DNA from 2 places in the Streptomyces sp. NPDC030814 genome. Region 1 is predicted to be linked to the other one. Evidence: riboswitches for the same ligand, from Rfam matches in the RefSeq annotation. Region 1 holds a riboswitch; the other holds the start of a gene.
What was found. Region 1 has a riboswitch for S-adenosylmethionine ahead of thrC (threonine synthase). Riboswitches for the same ligand answer to the same signal wherever they lie in the genome.
Positions count from the first base shown of each region.

Region 2: linked by a shared signal. The riboswitch ahead of ACZ43N_RS08085 (aminotransferase class V-fold PLP-dependent enzyme) and the one ahead of thrC (threonine synthase) in region 1 are both predicted to bind S-adenosylmethionine.

Region 1 is NZ_JBVIDX010000017.1:162,741-172,603, reverse strand. It holds gene otsB (trehalose-phosphatase) at 1-277, shown strand, start outside; gene ACZ43N_RS30110 (alpha,alpha-trehalose-phosphate synthase (UDP-forming)) at 481-1,893, opposite strand; gene ACZ43N_RS30105 (glucosyl-3-phosphoglycerate synthase) at 2,169-3,113, opposite strand; SAM riboswitch class I at 3,245-3,388, shown strand; gene thrC (threonine synthase) at 3,407-4,708, shown strand; gene ACZ43N_RS30095 (MoaD/ThiS family protein) at 4,831-5,106, shown strand; gene ACZ43N_RS30090 (cold-shock protein) at 5,569-5,772, shown strand; gene groL (chaperonin GroEL) at 6,141-7,763, shown strand; gene ACZ43N_RS30080 (NADH:flavin oxidoreductase) at 8,013-9,137, shown strand; gene ACZ43N_RS30075 (superoxide dismutase family protein) at 9,340-9,863, shown strand, end outside.
Region 2 is NZ_JBVIDX010000003.1:269,810-279,672, reverse strand. It holds gene ACZ43N_RS08090 (hypothetical protein) at 1-329, opposite strand, end outside; gene ACZ43N_RS08085 (aminotransferase class V-fold PLP-dependent enzyme) at 429-1,790, opposite strand; SAM riboswitch class IV at 1,952-2,068, opposite strand; gene trpD (anthranilate phosphoribosyltransferase) at 2,364-3,428, opposite strand; gene qcrB (cytochrome bc1 complex cytochrome b subunit) at 3,583-5,223, opposite strand; gene qcrA (cytochrome bc1 complex Rieske iron-sulfur subunit) at 5,220-6,278, opposite strand; gene qcrC (cytochrome bc1 complex diheme cytochrome c subunit) at 6,275-7,084, opposite strand; gene ctaE (aa3-type cytochrome oxidase subunit III) at 7,183-7,803, opposite strand; gene ACZ43N_RS08055 (response regulator) at 7,958-8,359, shown strand; gene ACZ43N_RS08050 (L,D-transpeptidase) at 8,408-9,655, opposite strand; gene ACZ43N_RS08045 (cytochrome c oxidase subunit 4) at 9,786-9,863, opposite strand, start outside.

The DNA.
Region 1 (9,863 bases):
CCCGGGCATGGACAAGGGCGTCGCCCTCCGTCGGCACGTCGTCGATTCCGCGGCGACGGCCGTCCTCTACGCAGGTGACGACCTCGGGGACCTGCCCGCGTTCGCCGCGGTGGAGAAACTGCGGGGTGAGGGCGTGCCCGGGCTGCTGGTGTGCAGCGGCAGCACGGAGGTGACGGAGCTGTCGGAGCGGGCGGATCTGGTGGTGGACGGGCCGGAGGGGGTGGTGCGGTTGCTGGCGCGGATCGCGGAGTGTGTGGGGGCGGGGGGCGCCCAGTAGCCCGGGGCCGCCTGTGGTGGGGCGGGCGCGGGTGCGCTGTGGTTTCTCGCGCAGTTCCCCGCGCCCCTGAAGGCATGGGCCTGCGGCCCGGCCTGCAGCCGAAAAGCACGGGGCGCGGCCCCGGTCGCTTTTTCAGGGGCGCGGGGAACTGCGCGAACGACCACGAACCACCCGCGGCCGCCCACGTACCCCGTACCCCCGGGCTACTGGGCCCGCAACTCCCCCAACTGATCCAGGAACCACTGGGCCGGCGGCAGCGCCGTCGCCGCCGCCGTCAGGCGTTTCGCGCGCTCCGTCCGTTCCTCCGCCCCCATCGACAGCGCCTCGTGCAACGCCGCCGCCGTCCCCCCGATGTCGTACGGGTTGACCACCACCGCGTCCTCGCCCAGCTCCTCGAACGCCCCCGCCTCCCGCGACAGCACCAGCGCGCACCCCGTGTCGGCGACGAGTGGCACCTCCTTGGCGACCAGGTTCATGCCGTCGCGGATGGGGTTCACGAGGGCGACGTCGGCCAGGCGGTACGCCGCCAGGGAGCGGGCGAAGTCGTCCTTGACGTGCAGGACGACCGGGGTCCAGCCCGGCGTCCCGTACCGCTCGTTGATCTCGGCGGCCACCTGCTGGACCTCGGCGGTGTACTCCCGGTACACGGCGAGGTCCTGCCGGGACGGATACGCGAAGGCCACGTGCACCACGCGCTCGCGCCACTCCGGCCGGTCATCGAGGAGCTGCCGGTACGCCAGCAGGCCCCGCACGATGTTCTTGGACAGTTCCGTGCGGTCGACACGGACGATCGTGCGGCGCGGGGTGCCGTCGGGAGCCGTCCCGATCTGCTCGCGCAGCGCGACGATCCGCTCGTCGACGTCCGCCTGGTGCGCGCGGCTCCGCAGGAAGTCCGCGTCCGCGCCGAGCCCGTGCACGCCGATCCGGGTGCCGGAGGTGGCGCCCGGGCCCAGTACGGCGTGACAGCACGCGGTGAACGCGTCCGCCCACCGCCGGGTGAGGAACGCGGCGCGGTCGGCGCCGAGGATGCCGCTCAGCACCTCCGCGGCGATGTCGTCGGGCAGCAGCCGGAAGTAGTCCACGGGCGCCCACGGCGTGTGCGAGAAGTGGCCGATCCTGAGGTCGGGACGCAGCTCGCGCAGCATCCTCGGCACGAGCGTCAGGTGGTAGTCCTGCACGAGTACGGCCGCGCCGTCCGCCGCCTCCTGCGCCAGCGCCTCGGCGAAAGAGCGGTTGTACGTCTCGTACGCGGTCCACTGGGCGCGGAACTCCGCGTCGAAGACGGGCTCCAGAGGGGTCTGGTACAGCATGTGGTGCACGAACCAGAGCGTGGAGTTGGCGACGCCGTTGTACGCGGCGTGGTGGATGTCGGCCGGGATGTCCAGCATGCGTACGCCGGGCTCGCCGACCCCTCGGCGTACGGCCTCGCGGTCGCCGTCGCCGAGCGCCGAGCAGACCCAGAGCGCGTCGGCGTCGGGGCCGATCGCCGACAGGCCGGACACGAGTCCGCCGCCGCCGCGCTTCGCGGTGAGACCGCCGGAGTCGTCCTGGGTGTACGAGACGGGGCCGCGGTTGGAGGCGACCAGCACCTGGGCTGCAGCGTGCGTTGATGCCATACGGCTCAACCTAGCCCGCGTTCGAACCGCTCAAACGTGCGGTTCGGCCGTATACAGGAGCGCCCTGGGGGGTGGGGGGGACGTGTGCGTCGGCGGGTGCGGGCAGTTCGTGGTTTCTCGCGCAGTTCCCCGCGCCCCTGGAAAAGCAGGGGCCTGCGGCCCCGTGCTTTTCCGGTGAAGGGCGGGCCGAAGGCCCGATCCTTCAGGGGCGCGGGGAACTGCGCGACCAGCCACTCACCCACCCGCATCCGGCAACGAACCCGTACCCCCGCTCCCTACGCCGCCTTCCGCTCCGCGTACTCCGCGATCTCCACCATCGGCGGCCTCTCCTCCAGGTCCACCGAGTACGTGCGCGGCTCGAAGCCCTCCTCGCCGCGTTCGAACTGGGTGAGGACGGGACGGATCAGGTGGCCGCGGGCCAGGCGGAGCTGGGCCGTGCGGTAGATCGCCGCGGACATGCGGCCGAGGGCCTGCCCGTCCTGGTGGCGGTGTTTGCGGACGCCCACGTCGACCTGGGCGAGCGCGTCGAGGCCGACGAGATGGAGCGCGTCGACGAGCATGCCCAGTTCGATGCCGTAGCCGACGGGGAACGGGAGCCGTTCCAGGAGGGAGCGGCGGGCCGCGTACTCGCCGCCCAGTGGCTGGACGAAGCCCGCCAGTTGCGGCCAGTGCATGTTCAGCAGGGGGCGGGCCATGAGTTCCGTCACACGGCCGCCCTGGCCGGCGGCCGCGCCGAGCGGACGGTCGTACATCGCCTTGACCAGGTCGACGCCGGGGTCGGTGAGCAGTGGCCCGACGATCCCGGAGACGAAGTCCGACGAGAACTCCTTGAGGTCCGCGTCGATGAAGCAGACGATGTCGCCGGTCGTGACCAGCAGCGACCGCCACAGGACCTCGCCCTTGCCGGGCACGGCGGGCAGGCGCGGGAGTATGTCGTCGCGGTGGACGACCCGTGCCCCGGCCGCCGCCGCGACCTCGGAGGTTCGGTCGGTCGATCCGGAGTCGACGACGACGACCTCGTCGACGAGCGGGACCTGTTCCACCAGGTCATGGCGGATGACGGCGACGATGTCGCCGACCGTCTCCTCCTCGTTCAGCGCGGGCAGGACGACACTGACGGTCTGGCCCGATGCCCGTTTGGCGGCAAGGATCTTGTGGAGCGGGCGATCGGTCACGGACCAGGAGCGGGTGCTCAGCCAGCGCTCGACTTCCTTCAGCACAGTGCGCGGCTCCTCTGCGTTCATCTCGCGGTTCGGACGGCTCTCTCAACTGTCCTGGCCTTCGGTTACAGTCTTGAACAACGCTGATGACCATCGCATGTCGGTGCTCGTGTGCGTATACAACCAAATACCGCTCATCCAGAGGGGCAGAGGGATACGGCCCGATGAAGCCCCGGCAACCCTCCAGCTGTCTTGTCACGTCGCCGTGGCGAGGTCCGGCTAGGGAAGGTGCCAAATCCGTCTCACGGCGAGATGCGTCGTGAGGAAGATGAGGAGAAAGGGCCTCGCCTCACATGGCTGCGCAGACTGTTGCAACCGAATCCACGACCGCCGACGGTGCCGCGAAGAGCGTCGACCTCGGCCCCGCCGCCGCCCTGAGCTGTCGGGAGTGCGGTCACCGCGTCCCCCTCGGACCGGTCTTCGCTTGCGAGGAGTGTTTCGGCCCGCTGGAGATCGCGTACGACTACTCCGCCTACGACACGGAGGAGCTGCGCAAGCGGATCGAGGCCGGCCCCGCGAACATCTGGCGGTACGCGCCCCTGCTGCCCGTCCCCGCCGACGTGGCCACCAAGCCGAACCTCAACCCCGGCTGGACCCACCTCGTCAAGGCCGACAACCTCGCCCGTGAGCTGGGCGTCACCGGTGGCCTCTACATCAAGGACGACTCCGGCAACCCGACGCACTCCTTCAAGGACCGCGTCGTCGCCCAGGCCCTGGAGGCCGCGCGCGCCTTCGGCTTCACCACGCTCTCCTGCTCCTCCACCGGCAACCTCGCCGGCGCCGTGGGTGCCGCCGCCGCCCGCGCCGGCTTCCGCTCCTGCGTGTTCATCCCGCACGACCTGGAGCAGGGCAAGGTCGTCATGGCCGCCGTCTACGGCGGTGAGCTCGTCGGCATCGAGGGCAACTACGACGACGTGAACCGCTTCTGCTCCGAGCTGATCGGCGACCCGGCCGGCGAGGGCTGGGGGTTCGTGAACGTCAACCTCCGGCCGTACTACGCCGAGGGCTCCAAGACCCTCGCGTACGAGATCTGCGAGCAGCTCGGCTGGAAGCTGCCGGACCAGCTGGTCGTGCCGATCGCCTCCGGCTCACAGCTCACCAAGATCGACAAGGGGCTCCAGGAGCTGATCAAGCTCGGGCTCGTCGAGGACAAGCCGTACAAGATCTTCGGCGCGCAGGCCGAGGGCTGCTCGCCGGTGTCGGTCGCGTACAAGGCGGGCCACGACGTCGTCCGGCCGCAGAAGCCGGACACGATCGCCAAGTCGCTGGCGATCGGCAACCCTGCGGACGGGCCGTACGTCCTCGACATCGCCCGCCGGACCGGCGGGGCCGTGGAGGACGTGACCGACGAGCAGATCGTCGTCGCGATCAAGCTGCTCGCCCGGACCGAGGGGATCTTCGCGGAGACCGCCGGCGGGGTGACCGTGGGGGTCACCAAGAAGCTGATCGAGAACGGGCTGCTGGACCCGGCGCTGACGACCGTCGTGCTCAACACCGGTGACGGTCTCAAGACGCTGGACGCGGTCGCCGGGACGGGGCTCACCGCGACCATTCGGCCCAACCTCGATTCGTTCCGTGAGGCCGGGCTTGTGTAAGGCCTGGTAGTCGTTCGTCTGCGGGCCCGTGGGGGCCGGTCGCGCCCACGCGGCGGCAGCCGCAGATCCAACACAACCCCGCGCCCCATAGCTCTGCCGCACACACCCGGAGGTCACACGTCATGAGCGTCAGCGTTCGCATCCCCACCATCCTTCGCACCTACACCGGCGGTCAGGCCGAGGTGCAGGCCGAAGGTGCCACCCTCGCCGAGGTCATCGCGGACCTGGAGAAGAACCACACCGGGATCGCCGCGCGCGTCCTCGACGACCAGGGGAAGCTGCGGCGGTTCGTGAACGTGTACGTGAACGACGACGACGTGCGGTTCGAGCAGGGCCTCGAGACCGCAACGCCGGACGGGGCGGGCGTGTCGATCATCCCGGCCGTCGCCGGCGGCTGAACCCGTTCCGTACCCGTCGGTAGTAACCGTCGGTAACAGTGATTACGGACTGTTCATCGAATTGCCCCCACCGCGAGAGAAGCGGAGGGGGCAATTCTCTATGGTTGAGCACGGTACAGTTGGGGAACCCGGTCCGATCGTCATTGTGATTTCATGCCGGGTGCATATCCAATCGCGCCGCACGCCCTATATGAAGTAGCCAAAGTCTGTAGGGCATTTGCGTGTTTCGCTCCTTTTATGGGGCCCGACTTGCCCTGAATTCAGGGGAATTGTTCGTACATTCCCGACCGGGCCTGTCCAGATTTTCTCGTCCGATTGACCTGTTGCAGACGGCAGTTGGGCAGATACATTCAGCCGCGGTCGACGCGTTCCGGCGCACACCCCCAACCGTTGGGGGGTGAGGTCTGACCCGGGTCCGCGAAGTGCGGATCTGTGCAAGGGCCAGTAATAGGGGAGTTAGGCATGGCTCAGGGCACCGTCAAGTGGTTCAACGCGGAGAAGGGGTACGGCTTCATCGCGGTCGACGGTGGTGCGGATGTATTCGTCCACTACAGCGCGATCCAGATGGACGGTTACCGCACCCTGGAAGAGGGCCAGCGGGTCGAGTTCGAGATCTCGCAGGGTCAGAAGGGTCCGCAGGCGGACATGGTCCGTCTCGCAGGCTGAAGCAACGCGCCGGTTAGCAGCGACGTTCTTCGTTCTTCTCGGAGGGTCCGCGCCCCGTACTCGGGGTGCGGACCCTTCCGCGTGTCCGCACCCCGCCGAAGCGTCCGCCGACGGCCGCGCGGGCGGGGCGCGGACCGGGCGCGCAGGGGCGCGTTCACCTGCGGATCACCCGGAGGCGCTTGCACTCGACCATGCCGAGTGCTAATCATTGGCGTTAGCACTCTGAAGGTGAGAGTGACAACGAAGGACCGGGTCGGTGAGGCCCGCAGGCCAGGTGGGGCAAGGAACCACGAGGCAGGCGAGCCGTCCGTCGCGGGCGCGGGCGCGGTCCGAAGGAATCACCCCCAGTCCTGGAGGGACCACTTCACATGGCCAAGATCATCGCGTTCGACGAGGAGGCGCGGCGCGGCCTCGAGCGCGGCATGAACCAGCTCGCGGACGCCGTCAAGGTGACGCTCGGCCCCAAGGGCCGGAACGTCGTCCTCGAGAAGAAGTGGGGCGCCCCCACGATCACCAACGATGGTGTGTCCATCGCCAAGGAGATCGAGCTCGAGGACCCGTACGAGAAGATCGGCGCCGAGCTGGTCAAGGAAGTCGCCAAGAAGACGGACGACGTCGCCGGTGACGGTACGACCACCGCGACCGTCCTCGCCCAGGCGCTCGTACGCGAGGGCCTGCGCAACGTCGCCGCCGGCGCCAACCCGATGGCCCTGAAGCGCGGTATCGAGAAGGCCGTCGAGGCCGTCTCCGGTGCGCTGCTCGACCAGGCCAAGGAGGTCGAGACCAAGGAGCAGATCGCCTCCACGGCCTCCATCTCCGCCGCCGACACCCAGATCGGCGAGCTGATCGCCGAGGCCATGGACAAGGTCGGCAAGGAAGGCGTCATCACCGTCGAGGAGTCGCAGACCTTCGGTCTGGAGCTCGAGCTCACCGAGGGCATGCGCTTCGACAAGGGCTACATCTCGGCGTACTTCGCCACCGACATGGAGCGCATGGAGGCGGTGCTCGAGGACCCCTACATCCTCATCGCCAACTCCAAGGTCTCCAACGTCAAGGACCTGCTCCCGCTCCTGGAGAAGGTCATGCAGTCGGGCAAGCCGCTGCTGATCATCGCCGAGGACGTCGAGGGCGAGGCCCTGTCGACCCTGGTCGTCAACAAGATCCGCGGCACCTTCAAGTCCGTCGCCGTCAAGGCCCCGGGCTTCGGTGACCGCCGCAAGGCCATGCTCGGCGACATCGCCATCCTCACGGGCGGCGAGGTCATCTCCGAGGAGGTCGGCCTCAAGCTGGAGAACGCGACCCTGGACCTCCTGGGCCGCGCCCGCAAGGTCGTCATCACCAAGGACGAGACCACGATCGTCGACGGTGCCGGCTCCGCCGACCAGGTCGCCGGCCGCGTGAACCAGATCCGCGCCGAGATCGAGAACAGCGACTCCGACTACGACCGCGAGAAGCTCCAGGAGCGCCTGGCGAAGCTCGCGGGCGGCGTGGCCGTCATCAAGGCCGGTGCCGCGACCGAGGTCGAGCTCAAGGAGCGCAAGCACCGCATCGAGGACGCCGTTCGCAACGCGAAGGCTGCCGTCGAGGAGGGCATCGTCGCCGGTGGTGGCGTGGCCCTGCTCCAGGCCTCCCAGGTCTTCGAGAAGCTGGAGCTGGAGGGTGACGAGGCGACCGGCGCCAACGCCGTGAAGCTCGCGCTGGAGGCCCCGCTCAAGCAGATCGCCGTCAACGGTGGTCTCGAGGGTGGCGTCGTCGTGGAGAAGGTCCGCAACCTCCAGGTCGGCCACGGCCTGAACGCCGCGACCGGTGAGTACGTCGACATGATCGCCTCCGGCATCATCGACCCGGCGAAGGTGACCCGTTCCGCCCTGCAGAACGCCGCCTCCATCGCCGCGCTCTTCCTCACCACCGAGGCCGTCATCGCCGACAAGCCGGAGAAGGCCGCCGCGCCCGCCGGCGGCGGCATGCCGGGCGGTGACATGGACTTCTGAGCCTCCTCGTAGCGAGAAGGTTCGGACCCGGTCCGTCAGTACCGAGGGCGGCACTCCCTGTTCCGGCAGGGGGTGCCGCCCTCGGGCGTGTCCGGGGTCACACGGATCGCCGCCCGTCGGCGGAATGCCGTGGCGGGCGGGGCGGTTGACGAGTACAGCGATCCATGCATGTGCATATAGTGCGTGCGGGGCGCCGAAGTGACCGACCGAACCACTCGATGTCTCACCGACCTCTCCGAGGAGTCCCACGTGACCACCGCGTCCACCTCCCGTGCCGCTGATGTACTGTCCCGGCCCGCTGTCATCAATGGGCTGACCGTGCCGAACCGGATCGTGATGGCCCCGATGACCAGGAACTTCTCACCGAACGGGGTACCCGGGGCGGATGTGGCCTCGTACTACGGGAGGCGGGCGGCAGCGGGCGTCGGGCTGATCGTGACCGAGGGAACGTATGTGGGGCACGAGTCGGCGGGGGAGAGCGACGGGGTGCCCCGGTTCCACGGGGAGGAGCAGCTCGCGGGGTGGGCGAAGGTCGTCGAGGCGGTGCATGCCGGGGGCGGGACGATCGTGCCGCAGCTCTGGCACATCGGGACCGTCCGGGAGCAGGGGAAGCCCCCGTTCCCCGAGGCGCCGGTGCTCGGTCCGTCCGGCTTGCGCGGTGACGGCAGTGTCGCGGAGGGCGGCCGGGCCATGACGCAGACCGACATCGACGAGGTCGTGGCGGCGTTCGCCAAGGCCGCCGCCGACGCCGAGCGCATCGGCATGGACGGCGTCGAACTCCACGGCGCCCACGGCTACCTGATCGACCAGTTCCTGTGGGAGCACACCAACCGCCGCACCGACGCCTACGGCGGTGACCTCGTCGCCCGTACGAAGTTCGCGGCGGAGGTCGTGGCCGCCGTGCGCGCGGCGGTTTCGCCGACGTTCCCGGTCATCTTCCGGTTCTCGCAGTGGAAGCTCGGCGCCTACGACGCGCGGCTCGTCGACAGCCCCGAGGAGCTTCAGACGCTGCTGGCCCCGCTCGCGGAAGCCGGCGTCGACGCTTTCCACGCCTCCACCCGCCGCTACTGGCAGCCCGAGTTCGAGGGTTCCGACCTCAACCTCGCCGCCTGGACCAGGAAGCTCACCGGCAAGCCCGTGATCACCGTCGGCTCCGTCGGCCTCCACGGTGATGTCACCACGGCCTACCAGGGTGAGAGTTCCGAGGTCCGGGGCATCGATGACCTGCTCGACGGCCTGGAGGACGAGCAGTTCGACCTTGTCGCCGTCGGTCGTGCGCTGCTCCAGGACCCCGAGTGGGCGGCGAAGGTGCTGGGCGACCGCTTCGACGAGCTGAAGGCGTTCGAGCCCGCCTCCATGGCGTCGCTGAGCTGAGCATGCCACTGGTCCCGGACTTTTCGCCAAGTCTCCCCAGTACCCGGCGGTAGTGATCCAATTCCGCCGAATGTGCCGCTGTAGTGTCGTGAGCGCAGCGTCGCCCGGCACCTCAACTGCCAGCTTATGAGCGGCAGTTGAGGTGCCTTCTTGTTGTGCGACGGCTCCCCTTCACCCCCCACGAACGGGACTGGACAAGCTCATGGCACGACACAAGCTCACCCTGAAGCGCAAGCGGCTCATCGCGGCCGTCGCCGCCGTCGGCGCGGTCGCCGGCGGCCTCGGCATCGCGGCCGGCGCGAACGCCAGCGAGACCACCTCCGCGACCAACCCCGCGCCTTCGCCCGAGGCGGCGGCCGACACGCCGTCGAAGACGCCCGTGGTCAAGGTCGTCGTGAAGTCGGTCCTCGCTCCGGCGGCCACCGCGGACGTGGCACCGGCGGTCACCTACGACACCGGGCTCGCGCCGCTCGGCGCCCGCGTCCAGGTCAAGGAGGAACTGCGGCGCGACGGCGGTACGCGCATCGAACTGCGGCTGCGGGACCTGGTCGCGAACCGCGCGTACGGCGCCCACGTCCACACCAAGCCGTGCGGCAAGCTGCCCGCCGATGCCGGGCCGCACTACCAGGACCAGGCCGACCCGGTGCAGCCGTCCGTCGACCCGAAGTTCGCCAACCCCGACAACGAGGTGTGGCTGGACGTGAACACGAACAAGAACGGCTCGGC
Region 2 (9,863 bases), on a different contig from region 1:
CGGATGATCTGCTCGATGTCACCCTCGCTGTTCTTCCCGTACCACGTCTTGGTGGTCCGGTTCCACGTCGAGCGTGGCAGCCGCTTGTGCTCGACGTGGGCGTGCGGAGGCTTCCAGGCGCCCTTGCCGCACTTGAAGGACGGGGACGCCCGCACCTTGTACAGCGAGATGTTCTGTTTGTAGTTCTTGGCGTCCCACAGGCAGAGGGAACCCTTGGGCTTGCAGTCGCCCATGGCGGCCTCGGCCGTCTCCGCCTGCACCCCGCCCGCCAGCACCATGCCCACCGTCAGGGCAGCGGCGACCGCGAGCCCCTTCGTCCCCTGTTTCATCTGCACTCCCCGTGATGAGCGGCCGCAGAAAACCGACCGCCCACTCACCCTATGCAGGCCGTTCCTCCTCGAACAGTTGTCCCTTGGGGCAATGCGGCATCAGGTGGCGGGGACGCAACGCCCGTCCTGGGTGCGGTAGTTCCACCGGGCGCCGTCCCGGACGAGTTCCCTGACCGCGCCCACGAACCGCTCGACGTGCTCGTCGGGCGTGCCGGCCCCGAAGCTCACCCGGATCGCGTTGAGGGACTTCTCGCCCGGCGCGGCCTCGGGGGCGCCGCACTCGCCCTGGGTCTGCGGGGCGCTGCCGAGCAGGGTGCGGAGAAGCGGGTGGGCGCAGAACAGGCCGTCGCGTACGCCGATTCCGTACTCGGCGGAGAGGGCCGCTGCGAAGTGGGAACTGTTCCAGCCCTCGACGACGAAGGAGATGACGCCGACCCGCGGGGCGTCGTCCCCGAACAGCGAGAGCACCCGGACCTCGGGCACCTCGGCGAGCCCGGCGCGGACGGTGTCGATCAGATGCTGCTCACGGGCGACGAGCGTGTCGAACCCGGCCTCGGTGAGGGCCTTGCAGGCGGAGGCGATGGCGTACGCGCCGATGACGTTGGGCGAGCCGGCCTCATGGCGCGCGGCGGTCTCGTGCCACTCGACGTCCACTCCCCCGTCCGTACGCCGGGCCACCTTGCGGGAGGCACCGCCGCCCGCGAGGTACGGGTCCGCCTCCCGCAGCCAGTCGGCGCGCCCGGCGAGGACGCCGGAACCGAACGGCGCGTACAGCTTGTGCCCGGAGAAGGCGACCCAGTCGACGTCCAGGTCCTGCACGGAGACGGGATGGTGGGGCGCGAGCTGCGCGGCGTCGAGCACGATCCGCGCGCCGTGCGCGTGCGCGGCGGCGGCAAGTTCCCGCACCGGCCAGATCTCCCCGGTGACGTTGGAGGCGCCGGTGACGCAGACCAGCGCCGGGCTGTGGGGGTCCCGGCCGGCGAGGGCGTGTTCCAGCGTGATGACGGCCTCGGCGGGCGTCCGGGGCGCGTCCAGGTACGACACGCGGGCGTTCCGCCACGGCAGCAGCGAGGCGTGGTGCTCGGTCTCGAAGACGTACACCTGGCCGTCTTCGGGAAGCGCGGCGGCGAGCAGGTTCAGCGAGTCCGTGGTGGACCGGGTGAAGACCAACTGGTCGTCCGCCCGGCAGTCGAGGAACTCGGCGACGGTACGGCGGGCGTTCTCGAAGAGGTCCGTCGACAACTGCGAGAGGTACCCGGCTCCGCGGTGCACGCTGCCGTAGTACGGCGCGTACGCCGCCACGTCGTCCCAGACCCGCTGGAGCGCGGGGGCACTGGCGGCGTAGTCGAGCGCGGCGTAGGTGACCTCGCCGCCGGTGACGAGCGGGACGGTGACATCTCGGCCGAGAACGGACAGCGGGGCACAAACGGACTGGCCGGAGGCAAGGGTGGAGACAGACATGGGAACTCCCGTGAGAGGGCGTGCCGAAGGAAGGCACGCTGAAGAAGGAAAAAGGGTGCGCGGAGGCGGGGCTCGGCGGCCCTATCGCATTCGCTTGCTCACGGAAGGCTCCCTCGAGCGACCAGGACCCCTGGCCCCACGCTTTTCACAAGCGTGCGAGGGGTCCGCGCTTGCCGTAGACCTTGCTGCCTACGACCCGGTCTTCACCCGGGGCACCCCGCCACGGACGGAGGGTTGCCGGACAGCCGGCCGGGGCCTTGTGGCTGTCACTCATGACCTGATCAGGAACGTACGCGAAGTGATCGCCGAGGCGCAACTCCTGTCCGGATAGCGGGATCGGGCGCCGAATGGCTCGGGGGTGCGCGGTTCGTTGGCGGGCGCGGGTGGATCGTCGTTTCTCGCGCGGTTCCCCGCGCCCCTGAAAAGCGACCGGGGCTGCGCCCCGTGCTTTTCAGGGTGAAGGCCGGGCCGCTGGGCCCATGCCTTCGGGGGCGCGGGGAACCGCGCGACAAGCCCCCCACTCGCCCGTGCTCGCGAACGCACCCCACGCCGCCCTCACGGATCGCGTCGGCCCTACCGATTCGTCGCCGCGACCCACCGTTCGAGAACCCTCCGCGCCGCCCCCGAGTCGATCGACTCCGCGGCCCGTTCCATGCCGCCCCGCAGTTGCTCCGCCAGTGACCCGCTCCCCGGATCCAGCGCCACCAGCGCCGCCGCCGAGTTCAGCAGCACCGCGTCCCGCACCGGCCCGGTCTCCCCCGCCAGCAGCCGCCGTGCGACATCCGCGTTGTAGGACGCGTCGGCCCCCCGCAGCGCGGAGACCGGCACCAGCTCAAGCCCCACGTCCCGCGGGTCGAACGCCTCCTCCGTCACCTTCCCGTCGCGCACGACCCACACCCGCGACGTCGCCGTGGTCGTCAGCTCGTCCAGCCCGTCGTCGCCGCGGAACACCAGGGACGAGTTGCCGCGCTCCGCGAAGACGCCCGCCATGATGGGCGCCATCCGGGGATCGGCCACACCGACCGCCTGTGCCCGCACCTTCGCCGGGTTCGCCAGCGGCCCGAGCGCGTTGAAGACCGTGCGGATGCCCAACTGCCCGCGCGCTGCGGCCACATGACGTAGCGCCGGGTGGAACTTCACCGCGAAGCAGAAGGTGATGCCCGCCTCCTCGGCGACCTCCGCCACCCGCCGCGGCGTCAGCTCCAGATTGACGCCGAGCTTCTCCAGCACATCGGACGCGCCCGAGGCCGAGGACGCGGCCCGGTTGCCGTGCTTGACGACCTTGGCGCCCGTACCGGCGACCACGATCGACGACATCGTGGAGATGTTGACCGTCTTGGCGCCGTCGCCGCCCGTACCGACGATGTCGACGGTCCGCCCCGACACCTCGATGACGTTGGCGTGCTCGTACAGCGCCCGCACCAGCCCGGTGATCTCCTCGACGGTCTCGCCCTTGGCCCGCAGTGCCACCACGAACCCGGCGATCTGGGCGTCCGTCGCCTCGCCGCGCATGATCTGGTCCATCGCCCAGAACGTGGCGCCGGCGTCCTGGTCCCGCCCGGACAGCAGCGCGTTCAGCACCTCGGGCCAGGAACGGCCCGCCGCGGTGTCGCCTCCAGCGGGGGTCACAGCGCTCATCAGCCGCTCCTGGTGGTCGTAGCCGCGGGGGAGTCACCGCCCGCGGACGCAAGGCAATCGAGTGCTCTCACCCTATCCAGCTCCGAGCACGGCGAAGGGCCCCCGTCCGAAGATCGGACGGGGGCCCTTCGACCGTGTGTGGCGAAGCGGGTGATCAGTGGTGGCCGTGGCCGCTCGTGATCTCCTTGTACTCCTCGACGGTGGGCTTGAGGATCTGGTTGTCCTCGCCGTAGTAGCCCTTGCTCAGCTTGGCCCGCAGCTTCTGGCCACGCGTGATCTTGCGGGCGACACCGTTCTCGTCGACCGCGGGACCGATCTCGGCCGGCTTGTACTGCTCGTGCGCCGTGAGCGTGTGCAGCTGCTCCTGGCTGAGCGGCTCGTGGACCTCGATGAACTCACCGTGCGGCAGGCGCTTGATGATGCCGGTCTCCCGACCGTGCAGGATCTTGTCCCTGTCGCGGCGCTGGAGGCCGAGGCAGACGCGCTTGGTGACGATGAACGCGATGACCGGGGCCACGAAGAACGCGATCCGGACGAACCAGGTGATGGCGTTGATCGACAGGTGGAAGTGGGTCGCCCAGAGGTCGTTTCCACCACCGATCAGCAGCACCATGTACCAGGTGATCCACGCGACACCGAAGGCCGTACGGGTCGGGGCGTTGCGCGGGCGGTCCAGGATGTGGTGCTCGCGCTTGTCGCCGGTGACCCAGGACTCGATGAACGGGTAGACCGCGATCGCGACCAGGACCAGCGGGAAGATCACCAGCGGGATGAACACACCCAGGACGAGCGTGTGACCCCAGAAGTTGATCTCCCAGCCCGGCATGACACGGATCAGGCCCTCGGAGAAGCCCATGTACCAGTCGGGCTGGGCGCCGGTCGACACCTGGTCCGGACGGTAGGGACCCATCGTCCAGATCGGGTTGATCGTGGCGATCGCCGAGATGATCGCGATGACACCGAAGACCAGGAAGAAGAAGCCGCCGGCCTTGGCCATGTACACGGGCAGCAGCGGCATGCCGACGACGTTGTTGTTCGTCTTTCCGGGGCCCGCGAACTGCGTGTGCTTGTGGTAGAAGACCAGGATCAGGTGCGCGACCACCAGGCCGAGCATGATGCCGGGCAGCAGCAGCACGTGCACCGAGTAGAACCGGGCCACGAAGTCGCCGCCGGGGAACTCCCCGCCGAAGAGGAAGAACGACAGGTACGTGCCGACGATCGGCACGGACAGGACCGCGCCCTCCATGAAGCGGACACCGGTGCCGGAGAGCAGGTCGTCCGGGAGCGAGTAACCGGTGAAGCCGGTGAACATGCCGAGGACGAACAGCAGGAAGCCGAACAGCCAGTTGATCTCACGCGGCTTGCGGAACGCGCCGGTGAAGAACACGCGCATCATGTGCACGAACATGCCGGCGAGGAAGACCAACGCGGCCCAGTGGTGGATCTGCCGGATCAGCAGACCACCGCGCACCTCGAACGAGATGTGCATGGTCGAGTTGAACGCCTCGGACATCAGCTGGCCCTGCAGCGGGACGTACGGGCCGGCGTACTCCACCTCGTTCATCGACGGGTGGAAGAACAACGTCAGGTACACACCCGTGAGGATGATGATGATGAAGCTGTAGAGGCAGACCTCACCCAACATGAACGACCAGTGGTCGGGGAAGATCTTGCGCATGTTGGCCTTGGCCAGGGAGTAGATCCCGAGCCGGCCGTCGGCCCAGTCGGCGACGCGCTCGCCGGCCGGTGCCTTCCCGCGCTTGCCGCGCGCGTCTGTGGTGGTTGCAGTGCTCATCCGCGCTCCCAGAAGGCAGGACCGACGGGCTCTTCGAAGTCGCTCACGGCTTCGAGGTAGCCGTCATCGCCGACGGTGATCCGCAGCTGCGGCAGGGCGTGACCCGCGGGGCCGAAGATCACCCGGCCGGCGTCGGCGAGGTCGAAGGTGGACTGGTGGCAGGGGCAGAGCACGTGGTGCGTCTGCTGCTCGTACAGGGAGATCGGGCAACCGACGTGGGTGCAGATCTTCGAGTAGGCCAGGATGCCCTCGTGCGACCACTCCAGTGAACGCCTGTCCTTGATGTTGTCCGGCTGGATCCGGACGATCATCAGGGCGTCCTTGGCGATGTTCTTCTGGAAGTCGTGGTCGTGCTCGTCCAGGCCGTCCGGCATGGCGAAGGTCAGCGACCCGACCGCGACGTCCGCGGGACGCAGCGGCTCACCCGTGTTCATGTTGACGAGCTTCTTGCCCTTGGCCCACGTGGTGTGCCGCAGCTTGGTGCCGGGCAGCGGACCGAGGTCGCGCAGCAGGACGACACCGGAGAGCGGGACCATGGCCATCGCGCCGAGCATCGTGTTGCGCACCAGCTTGCGACGGCCGATGCCCGACTCGGCGGCACCCTGCTTGAAGTCCGCGTGGACCTTCGCGCGGACCTCGGGCGAGGCCTCGATCGGGTGACGCTCGTCGGCGACCTCCACATCGGACATCAGGGTGCGGGCCCAGTGGACCGCGCCCGCGCCGATACAGAACAGGGCCAGGCCCAGGGTGCCGCCCAGCGCGAAGTTCAGCGCGCTGATGTGCCCGATCGGCCAGACGTAGATCGCCTCGTCGACGGGGATCGCGACATACGAGGCGATGAACGCGATGGTGGACAGCATCGAGACCGTGAACAGCAGGGCGACCGTGCGCTCGGACCGCTTGGCGGCCCGCTCGTCGATGTCCTGGATCCGGTGCTCGTGGGGCGGGAGGCCGGGGTCCGCGAAGGGGTTCTCCTCGTCCGCGACCTTCACCGCACCGTGCGGGGCGTCCTGCTCAGCGGGCAGGTTCTCTTCTGGAATGTCTTGGCTACTCATGACTTCTTGGCCTTTGCGGTCCGAGCGGCGACCCACACGGCGACAGCGATCAGTGTGCCGAGACCGAAGACCCAGCCGAACAGGCCCTCGCTGACCGGACCGAGTCCGCCGAGGCTGAGGCCACCGGGCTCCACGGTGTCATCGCTGTTGACCGCTTCGAGGTACGCGATGATGTCCTTCTTGTTCTCCTCCGACAGCGTGGTGTCGGGGAAGGACGGCATGTTCTGCGGGCCGGTCTGCATGGCCTCGTAGATGTGCTTCGGGTCGACACCCTCAAGGCTCGGCGCGTACTTGCCCTCGGACAGCGCACCGCCCTTGCCGGTGAAGTTGTGGCACTGAGCGCAGTTCGTCCGGAACAGTTCGCCGCCCTCGGCGATGTCCGCGCCCTCGGGGTTGTACGCGTTCTCGGTCGGGATCTCGGGACCGGCGCCCAGGGAGGCGATGTACGCCGCGAGCTGGTCGATCTCGGCCTGCGAGTAGATGTTCTTCTTCTTCGGGACCTGAGCGCCCGGCTGCTGCGCCGGCATACGGCCGGTGCCGACCTGGAAGTCGACGGCCGCCGCGCCCACGCCCACCAGGCTCGGCCCGTCGGAGGTGCCCTGACCGCCGGTGCCGTGGCAGCTCGCGCAGCCCACGGAATAGAGCTTCTTGCCCTCCTCGATGGTGAGGGTCTGCGCGGTTTCTTCGGCCACCGCCTTGTCCGCGGGCGCCAAAGCGGTGTACAGCCCCGCGCAGGCCGCCAGCGCGATGAATAGGACGACGACCGCCGCCAGCGGATGGCGTCGTCGTGCGGAGAGCTTTTTCACGGATTACCCCGGTGTCAGGATCTTCTGCGTCGGTGCTTCTGGAAGGGTCGTTCTCGGGATCGAGGCGGGCGTACGGTCCGCCCGGCTCGTCCGCCCGATTACTTGATCATGTAGATCGTGGCGAAGAGGCCGATCCAGACGACATCGACGAAGTGCCAGTAGTAGGACACGACGATGGCCGCGGTCGCCTGCTCGTGGGTGAACCTCTTGGCCGCGTAGGTGCGCCCGAGGACCAGCAGGAAGGCGATGAGGCCGCCCGTCACGTGCAGGCCGTGGAAGCCGGTGGTCAGGTAGAAGACCGAGCCGTACGGGTCGGACGAGAGCGACAGGCCCTCGTGCTTGACCAGCTCGGTGTACTCGAAGACCTGACCGCCGATGAAGATCGCACCCATCACGAACGTGACGACGAACCACATCCGGAGCTTCTTCACGTCCCCGCGCTCGGCGGCGAACACGCCGAGCTGGCAGGTCAGGGAGGAGAGCACCAGGATGGTGGTGTTGGTCGCCGAGAACGGGAAGTTCAGGGCGTCGGCCTTCTCGTGCCAGAAGTCCGGACCGGTCACCGATCGCAGGGTGAAGTACATCGCGAAGAGGGCCGCGAAGAACATCAGCTCGGAACTCAGCCAGATGATGGTTCCGACGCTGGTGAGGTTCGGCCGGTTGACCGACGGGTGCGCGTGCCCGGTATCTACTGTCGTTGCTGTCGCCACGACCGACATTATGTCGGTCGCTTATCCCGCCCTCACTCCGGGGGGTGCCGTTCGGAGTGTTGCTCCCTTCGGGACCGGTGCTGACGTGGTGTTCAAGGGAGTAGCATCCGCGCATCGGTCCTTGTCCGTACGACGTCTGAATCTTCTGCGTAACGGAGGAACAATGCGCCCGACCGCCACGGTGCTGGTGTACAGCGACGACTCCAACACCCGTGAACAAGTGCGGCTGGCGACCGGCCGCCGCCCCGCTCCTGACGTCCCCGTCGTGGAGTTCGTCGAGTGCGCGACCCCCGCGGCCGTCGTCAAGGAGCTGGACAGGGGCGGTATCGATGTCTGCGTCCTCGACGGTGAGGCCGTGCCCATGGGGGGCATGGGACTGTGCCGGCAGATCAAGGACGAGATCTTCGAGTGCCCGCCGGTGCTGCTGCTGATCGGCCGGCCGCAGGACGCGTGGCTGGCCACGTGGAGCCGGGCGGACGGGGCGGTGACGCTGCCGGTGGACCCGGTGGAGTTCGCCTCGGCGCTGGCTTCCCTGCTGCGCGGGAAGCGGGCCCTGAGCGCCTGAGGCCGTGTCCCGTGTCCCCGCGCCCCCTGAAGGGGCGCGGGCCCGGCGTCACGCCGATTCGGGGCGCAGGCGCGCCTGGATCTCCGTGCGGGGGGCCTGCTTGGTGCCGGCGGTGAGGGCGCTGCCCTCGCGCCACTTCTGCCAGTCGAGGTTCCAGTCGCCGAAGCCGTTGCCGAAGGGGGCCATCATGTCGCCGGCGGAGTTGACGACCTTGACGATGTCGCCCTCGTTGATCGTCTCGTAGAACCACTCGGCGTTGGCGTTGCTCATGCCGGTGCAGCCGTGGCTGACGTTGGCGTAGCCCTGGGAGCCGGTGGACCAGGGGGCGGCGTGGACGTATTCGCCGCTGTTGGTGACCCTGACGGAGTTGTGGACGACCAGGTCGTAGAAGTCCGACGCGCCTATGCTGGCGCTGGTCATACGGACGGTGCCTTCCTTGGCCAGGACGACCTTGACGCCGTTGCGGGTGTCATAGCCGGGCATCCCGGTGGTGACCGGGATCTCCTTGATGACCTTGTCGTTCTTGTAGACGGTCATCCGGTGCGCCGCCGCGTCCGTGACGGCGACGATCTTGTCGCCGGTGGTGAGCGTCAGGGGCTTGGCCTTGCCGCCCCAGAGACGGTCCCCGACCTTTATGCCCTCCAGGGTGCTGCGGACCTTGATCGTGGCGCCCGCGGGCCAGTACTCCTTGGGCCGGTAGTGGAGCTTCTTGTCGTCCACCCAGTGCCAGGCGCCCTCCGCCGCGGGCGTGGACTCCACCTTGAGGGCGCGTTCGACGACGGCCCTGGCCGCCTTGTCCTTGACGGCCCTGCTCAGTTCCGCGGTGACGGGCTGGCCGACGCCGTACTTGCCGCCCTTGGGTCCGAAGGTGACGGTCAGGCGCTTCTTGGCGCGCGGCCGGCCGGTGTCGAAGGTCCGCTCATCGCGGCCGGGGGCACCGTCCTCGTCCTCCGTGCTCACCCGGACCGTGTAGCGGGCGTTGGCGGCGAGTGGTGAGGTGGAGTGCCAGCGGCTGCCGTCGGCGGCGAGTTCGCCCGCCACGTAGCGTCCTGCGGCGTCCACGGCGGTGACGTCGGTGATGCGCGCGTCGTCCTCGGCGGTGACTTCCAGGGGCTTGTCCGGGTCGGCCTTCTCGCCGTCGCCCGCGGGGGCGTTGAAGGAGACCTGGTCGGCCGCGTCGTACGGCGTGCCCGAGAGCGGGTGGCCGCCGGAACCACAGGCGGTGACGCCCGCTCCCAGGGAGACCACCAGCAGGATGCAGCTGACGACCGTGCGGTTTCGGGGTGCAGTGCTCATGGCTTCAACGTAGGAACGGCCGTCGGGCACGGCGCGCCGGGTGGGCCGAGTGAGGGACGTCCGGCGTGGCAAACGGGGGAAGCCCGGACCTCCTGTCGGAGTGTCCGGGCTTCCGTGCGCTCGGCGCGTGTTACTGGTTCTGGTTCTCACCGCGGTAGTACTCGAAGACCCAGCCCCACAGACCGATCAGGATGATCGGCAGGGAGAA